DNA from 2 places in the Streptomyces sp. NPDC002911 genome. Region 1 is predicted to be linked to the other one. Evidence: riboswitches for the same ligand, from Rfam matches in the RefSeq annotation. Region 1 holds a riboswitch; the other holds the start of a gene.
What was found. Region 1 has a riboswitch for S-adenosylmethionine ahead of ACWD04_RS14475 (aminotransferase class V-fold PLP-dependent enzyme). Riboswitches for the same ligand answer to the same signal wherever they lie in the genome.
Positions count from the first base shown of each region.

Region 2: linked by a shared signal. The riboswitch ahead of thrC (threonine synthase) and the one ahead of ACWD04_RS14475 (aminotransferase class V-fold PLP-dependent enzyme) in region 1 are both predicted to bind S-adenosylmethionine.

Region 1 covers NZ_JBSFUO010000007.1:325,220-328,998, reverse strand. Annotated here, with positions in the region: gene qcrB (cytochrome bc1 complex cytochrome b subunit) at 1-362, shown strand, start outside; gene trpD (anthranilate phosphoribosyltransferase) at 487-1,551, shown strand; SAM riboswitch class IV at 1,636-1,753, shown strand; gene ACWD04_RS14475 (aminotransferase class V-fold PLP-dependent enzyme) at 1,929-3,305, shown strand; gene ACWD04_RS14470 (Lrp/AsnC family transcriptional regulator) at 3,381-3,662, opposite strand; gene ACWD04_RS14465 (rhomboid family intramembrane serine protease) at 3,659-3,779, opposite strand, start outside.
Region 2 covers NZ_JBSFUO010000004.1:282,913-286,691, forward strand. Annotated here, with positions in the region: gene ACWD04_RS09150 (cold-shock protein) at 1-92, opposite strand, end outside; gene ACWD04_RS09155 (MoaD/ThiS family protein) at 535-810, opposite strand; gene thrC (threonine synthase) at 840-2,138, opposite strand; SAM riboswitch class I at 2,157-2,284, opposite strand; gene ACWD04_RS09165 (glucosyl-3-phosphoglycerate synthase) at 2,438-3,388, shown strand; gene ACWD04_RS09170 (alpha,alpha-trehalose-phosphate synthase (UDP-forming)) at 3,460-3,779, shown strand, end outside.

The sequences.
Region 1 (3,779 bases):
TCGGCCCGGTCCTGGCGTTCGTCGTCACCCGGCGCATCTGTCTCGGCCTTCAGCGCCGCGACAAGGAGAAGGTGCTGCACGGGCGCGAGTCCGGCACCATCAAGCGCCTGCCGCACGGTGAGTTCGTGGAGATCCACGAGCCGCTCAGCCCGGAGCAGCTGCACACGCTCACGGCGCACGAGCAGTACAAGCCGATCGAGATCGGCCCGACCGTCGACAAGAACGGTGTCGAGCGCAAGCCGTCGGCGTTGCAGAAGGTGCGGGCCAGGCTCAGCAAGAGCTACTTCGGCGAGGACAACCAGATCGCCAAGCCCACTGCCGAGGAGTACAAGGAGATCACCAGCGGCCACGGCCACCACTGATCACCTCAGCTGACCGCCACAGCGGGAGCCCCGTCCATCCGATGGACGGGGCTCTTCGCCGTCCCGGGGCCTGGATAGGGTGGGAGGCATCCTTGTATCGGCTGTGGACCCCCAGGAGCGGACCATGAACGTGGTGACCCCGGACGGCGGCGACAGCGCGGTGGCCCGTACCTGGCCCGGCGTACTGACCCCCCTCCTGCGCGGCGAACACCTCGGCGCGGACGACACCGCGTGGGCCATGGACCGCATCATGAGCGGCGAGGCCACGGACGTGCAGATCGCCGGCTTCGCGATCGCCCTGCGGGCCAAGGGCGAGACCGTCGACGAGGTCACCGGACTCGTCCGCGCCATGTACGAGCACGCGCACACCATCCAGGTGCCCGGCCGGACGGTCGACATCGTCGGCACCGGCGGCGACATGGCCAAGACGGTCAACATCTCCACCATGTCGGCGATCGTCGTCGCGGGGACGGGCGCGAAGGTCGTCAAGCACGGCAACCGGGCCTCCTCCTCGGCGAGCGGGGCCTCCGACGTGCTGGAGAAGCTCGGGGTCAACCTTGAGCTGACGCCGCAGCGCGTCGTCGCCGTCGCCGAGGAAGCGGGCATCACCTTCTGCTTCGCGGTGAAGTTCCACCCCGCCCTGCGGTACGCGGCCAGGGCGCGCAAGGAGCTCGGCACCCAGACCACGTTCAACATCCTCGGCCCTCTCACCAACCCGGCCCGGGTGCGCTCCCAGGCCATCGGGGTCGCCGACCCGAGGATGGCGCCCATCGTGGCCGGCGTGCTGGCGGACCGGGGGAATTCCGCGCTTGTCTTCCGGGGCGACGACGGCCTCGACGAGCTGACCACCACGGCGACATCGCGAGTGTGGGTCGTCCACGAGGGCACCGTCCGCGAGGAGGCCTTCGACCCGCGCGACGTCGGCCTGGACCTGGTTCCCGTCGAGGCGCTGCGCGGCGCCGACGCCTCGTACAACGCGGATGTGGCCCGTCGGCTGCTGGACGGGGAGACCGGCCCCGTACGCGACGCCGTGCTGCTCAACTCGGCTGCCGCGCTGGTCGCGCTGGACCCGGGCGAGGGCACGCTGGGCGAGCAGCTCTCGGGCGGGATGGCCCGGGCCGCGAAGTCGATCGACTCGGGAGCCGCCAAGCGCGCGCTGGAGCGCTGGGTGGCGGCCAGCAACGCCTGAGGGCGCACGATGTGAGCAAGGGCGCAGTCCGGATCGCGGACTGCGTCCTTGCGCGTCGCAGCCAATGTGGCAAGATGCTGCGCAGGTCATGAGTGACAGCGACTACGGCCCCGGCCCGCTGTCCGGCAACCCTCCGTCCGTGGCGGGGTGCCCCGGGTGAAGACCAGGCCGCAGGCAGCGAGGTCTGTGGCAAGCGCGGGCCCCTCGGCATCGTTGGATGCCACCCCTTGGGGTCCTGGTCCCAGGGAGCCTCTTGTGAGCAAGCGAATGCGATAGGGCTCGACGCCCTCCTCCGCACACCCCCCTTTTTCTTCTTCCGCCGCGCCGCTGCGTATCGCCGGCGCGTGGATCTCGCCTGCCTCTTACGGGAGTTCGCCATGTCTGTCTCCACCGCTGCCGTCGACCAGTCCATTTGTGCCCCGCTGCCGGTTCTGGGTTCTGATGTCACCGTTCCTCTCGTTACAGGTGGAGACGTCACGTATGCCGCTCTGGACTACGCGGCCAGTGCTCCGGCTCTCCAGCGGGTGTGGGACGACGTGGCCGCCTACGCCCCGTACTACGGCAGCGTGCACCGCGGTGCCGGGTACCTCTCGCAGCTCTCCACCGACCTGTTCGAGAGCAGCCGCGTGACCGTCGCGGAGTTCCTCGGCTGCCGCGCGGACGACCAGGTGGTCTTCACCCGCTCGACGACCGACTCCCTCAACCTCCTGGCCGCCGCGCTGCCCGCCGACTGCCAGGTGTTCGTGTTCGAGACCGAGCACCACGCCTCCCTGCTGCCCTGGCGCGACGCCCGGGTGACCTACCTCGACTCGCCCCGCACCCCGGACCAGGCGGTCGCCACGCTGGAGCGGGCCCTGGCCGGCCGTGACCCCTACGGGCCCGCGCTGGTCTGTGTGACGGGCGCGTCCAACGTCACCGGTGAGCTGTGGCCGGTGAAGGAACTGGCCGCCGCCGCCCACGCGCACGGTGCGCGGATCGTGCTCGACGCCGCGCAGCTGGCGCCCCATCACCCGGTGGACATCACCGAGCTGGACGTCGACTGGGTCGCCTTCTCCGGGCACAAGCTGTATGCCCCCTTCGGCTCAGGTGTCCTCGCGGGCCGGGCCGACTGGCTGGTGGACGCCGAGCCGTACCTCGCCGGCGGCGGCGCCTCCCGCAAGGTCGCCCGGCGCACCGACGGCGGTGTCGACGTCGAGTGGCACACCACCGCGGCCCGGCACGAGGCCGGATCGCCCAACGTCATCGGCGTCTACTCCATCGCCGCTGCCTGCAAGGCCCTGACCGAGGCCGGATTCGACCGGCTGGTCGCGCGCGAGCAGCAGCTGGTGACCCGGGTCCGCGAGGGCCTTGCGGCGGTCCCCGAGGTCAAGGTGCTCTCGCTGTTCGGTGACGACGCCCCGAGGGTCGGCGTCATCTCCTTCGTGGTCGAGGGGTGGAACAGCTCGCACTTCGCCGCGGCGCTCTCCGCCGAGTACGGCATCGGGGTGCGCGACGGACTGTTCTGCGCCCACCCGCTGGTGCGGACCCTGCTGGGCAGCGAGCCGCAGGACCCGGGCGAGTGCGGCGCGCCGGAGGCCGCGCCGGGGGAGAAGTCCCTCAACGCCATCAGGGTGAGCTTCGGCGCCGGCACGCCGGACGAGCACATCGAGCGGTTCCTGGGCGCCGTCCGCGAGCTGGTGGGCAAGGGCGCCCGCTGGACGTACCGCACCGAGGAGGGCCGGTGCGTGCCCGACCGGGGCGTCGCGCAGGTCTGAACGGTCCGCGGAACGGCTCCGGCCGGGGACGGGGCGAAACGCCCTCCGTCCCCGGCCGGAGCCGTACGGGAGAACCTAGCCGTCGAGGCCGATGGCGAAGGCCGCCTCGAGGTCGTGCTGCGAGTACGTGCGGAAGGCGACGTGGGTGTCGGTGCCTTCGACGCCCGGGATCTTGCTGATCCGGCCCGGGATGACATCGGCCAGATCGTCGTGCCGGGCCACCCGGACCATGGCGATCAGGTCGTACGTACCGGTGACCGAGAAGACTTCGCTGACGCTGTCCAGCGCGGCAATGGCCTCGGCGATCTCGGGAATCCGGTCCACGCTGGTCTTGATGAGCACGATCGCGGTGATCACGGCTGGCTTTCTCCCTCAGTGGCCGTGGCTGGAGACTTCACTCTAGTACCCCGGAACCGGACCCAGGCGTAGAGGAACCCTGCCGCGAAACCCGCCACGTGCGCGAGGTACGCCACG
Region 2 (3,779 bases), on a different contig from region 1:
CTGTAGTGGACGAAAACATCCGCACCACCGTCGACCGCGATGAAGCCGTACCCCTTCTCCGCGTTGAACCACTTGACGGTGCCCTGAGCCATGCCTAACTCCCCTATTACTGGCCCTTACACGGGACCGCACTTCGCGGACCCGGGTCAGAACTCACCCTCCGACAGGAGAGGGTGGCGTGCGCCGGAACGCGTCGACCGCGGCCGAATGTATCTGTCCAACTGCCCTCTGCAACAGGTCAATCGGACGAGAAATCCGGGCACACGTGACAGCGCACATGGGGGGAATGTGTAAGAATCCAGGGCAAGTCGGGCCCGACAAAGGCCACTTATGCCACATAGGGCTCGCGTACTTTGGCTGCTTCTTGTCGCGGCCGGGCGCATTCTCATATGCGGGCGGCGCGGGCAGCTGCGGGGACTTCCCCAACTCTACCGTGCTCAACCATACAGAATGGCCCCCTCCGCTTCTCCGCGGGGGAGGCCATTCCGCTTGACACCGTGCGGTCGGTCAGCCGATCGGGCGCCTGGGCCTCGGTCAGCCTCCGGCGACGGCCGGGATGATCGAGACGCCGGCGCCGTCCGGTGTCGCCGCGTCCAGGCCCCCCTCGAAACGCACGTCGTCGTCGTTGACGTACACGTTGACGAAGCGGCGCAGCTTGCCCTGGTCGTCCAGGACGCGGGCGCCGATGCCCGGGTGGTTCTGCTCCAGGGACGCGAGGACCTCGGAGAGGGTCGCGCCCTCGGCCGGGACCTCGGCCTGACCGCCCGTGTAGGTGCGGAGGATGGTGGGGATACGGACCTTGACGCTCATGTGGGTGCCTTCCTCGGTCTCTCGGGTGGTCAGTTGGCGGCGGCGAGGCCGGCGTCGCGGAACGCGTCCAGGCTGGGCCGGATCGTCGCCGACAGGCCGGTCGTCGGGGCGACCGCGTCGAGCGTCTTCAGCCCGTCGCCGGTGTTCAGGACGACGGTGGTCAGCGTCGGATCGAGCAGACCGGCGTCGATCAGCTTCTTCGTCACGCCGACCGTCACCCCGCCCGCCGTCTCGGCGAAGATGCCCTCGGTACGGGCCAGCAGCTTGATCGCGTCGACGACCTGCTCGTCGTTGACGTCCTCCACGGCACCACCGGTGCGACGGGCGATGTCCAGGACGTACGGGCCGTCGGCCGGGTTACCGATTGCCAGGGACTTGGCGATGGTGTTCGGCTTCTGCGGGCGCACGACGTCGTGGCCGGCCTTGAAGGCCGTGGAGACCGGGGAGCAGCCCTCGGCCTGGGCACCGAAGATCTTGTACGGCTTGTCCTCGACGAGACCGAGCTTGATCAGCTCCTGCAGGCCCTTGTCGATCTTCGTGAGCTGCGAGCCGGACGCGATCGGGATGACGAGCTGGTCGGGCAGCTGCCAGCCGAGCTGCTCGCAGATCTCGTACGCCAGGGTCTTGGAGCCCTCGCCGTAGTACGGCCGCAGGTTGACGTTGACGAAGCCCCAGCCCTCACCGAGCGGGTCGCCGATGAGCTCCGAGCAGAAGCGGTTGACGTCGTCGTAATTGCCCTCGATACCGACCAGCTCGCCGCCGTACACCGCAGCCATGACGACCTTGCCCTGCTCCAGGTCGTGCGGGATGAACACACACGAGCGGAAGCCTGCGCGGGCCGCGGCGGCACCCACCGCACCGGCGAGGTTGCCGGTGGAGGAGCAGGAGAGAGTGGTGAATCCGAAGGCGCGGGCGGCCTCGACGGCGATGGCGACCACACGGTCCTTGAAGGAGTGCGTCGGGTTGCCGGAGTCGTCCTTGACGTACAGCCCGCCGGTCACGCCCAGCTCACGGGCGAGGTTGTCGGCCTTGACCAGCTTCGTGAAACCGGGGTTGATGTTGGGCTTGTCCGCGACATCGGAGGGGACCGGCAGCAGCGGCGCATAGCGCCAGATGTTGTTCGGCCCCTCGGCGATGCGCTTCTTCAGCTCTTCGGGGGAGCCGCTCGGCAGGTCGTACGCCACTTCGAGCGGCCCGAAACAGGACGCGCAGGCGAAAAGGGGGCCCAGCTCGAAACGCTCGCCGCATTCGCGGCAGGAGAGCGCCACGGCGGGACCGAGGTCCACGGGGGAAGAATTGGTGTTCGGTGCAACTGTCTGCACGGCCATGATGGCGGAGGCCCTTTCTCCTCATCTTCCTTGCGACGTATTTCGCCACAAGACGGAATTGGCACCTTCCCCACCGTGACCTCGCGGTCGGCAGGAGGGTTGCCGGGACTTCAACGGGCCGTTCCCTCAGTCCCTCTGGATGAGCGCTGTGGCACCGGACCATGGATCCGGGCGTTTATTCGCGGACCGACCCCGACATACGAGGGTCATCCGCGTTGTTCAAGACTGTAACCGAAGCACCGGACGGTTGAGATAGTCGTCCGAACCGCGAGATGGATCACATACAGGGAGTATCGACCGTGCTGGAAGAGGTGGAACGCTGGCTGACCAGGCGTTCCTGGTCAGCTGCCGACCGCCCGCTCGACCGGCTCACGGCCGCACGGCTGAGAGATCCGCACCGCTCGCGCGTGAGCGTCGTGCTGCCGGCGCTGAACGAGGAGGCGACGGTCGGCGCGATCGTCGCTGAGATCCGGCGCGAGCTGATGGAGAAGGTCCAGCTCGTCGACGAGCTGGTGGTGATCGACTCCGGATCCACCGACGCCACCGCCGAGGAGGCGAGACGGGCCGGCGCCCGGGTCGTGCACCGGGACGCGATCCTGCCCCGGATCCCCGCCCTCCCCGGCAAGGGCGAGGTCCTGTGGCGATCACTCCTGGTGACCAGCGGGGAGATCGTCTGCTTCGTCGACGCGGACCTCAAGGACTTCTCCGCGGACTTCGTGTCCGGAACCGTCGGCCCGCTGCTGACCGACCCCTCGGTGCATTTCGTCAAGGCCATGTACGACCGACCGCTGGGCGAAACCGCAGGCCAGGGCGGCCGGGTGACCGAGCTCGTGGCCCGCCCGCTACTCAATCTGCACTGGCCGCGACTGGCCGGTTTCGTTCAGCCGCTGGGCGGTGAATACGCGGCACGGCGCTCCCTGCTGGAGCGGCTCCCCTTCCCGGTCGGCTACGGAGTGGAGCTGGGTCTCCTCGTCGACGCACTGCACACGGTCGGCCTGGACGCGCTGGCACAGGTCGACGTCGGCGTCCGCAGACACCGCCACCAGGACGGCCAGGCCCTCGGCCGGATGGCTGCCACGATCTACCGCACCGCGCAGCTGCGGCTCTCCCGTGGAGCGCTCGTACGTCCCGAGATCACCCAGTTCGAGCGGGGCCCCGACGGCTTCGTGCCCCGCACCCATGCGGTGGACACCGAGGAACGACCGCCGATGCGGGACATCGCGGAGTACGCGTCACGAAACGCGGCGTAACGATTCCTCACGCGCAGTCTCCGCAGTCACCTCACGTTTGGAGCCTTCCCTGACGGGCTAGGTTCGGGTACATGGTCTCCGAGCACTCCGCCCAGGTCCTCGTCGCGTCCAACCGCGGCCCGGTGTCGTACGCCCTGCGGGAGGACGGCACGCTCGACGCGAAGCGGGGCGGGGGCGGACTCGTCTCCGGCCTGAGCGCGGTCGACGACAAGCTGTGGGTGTGCGCCGCCCTCAGCGACGGCGACCGCGAGGCGGTCCGGCGCGGGGTGTCCGAGTCCGGCGTCCGGATGCTCGACATCGACGCACGGGTCCACGCCGACGCGTACAACGGCATCGCGAATTCGGTGCTCTGGTTCGTCCACCACATGATCTACCAGACGCCGCTGGAGCC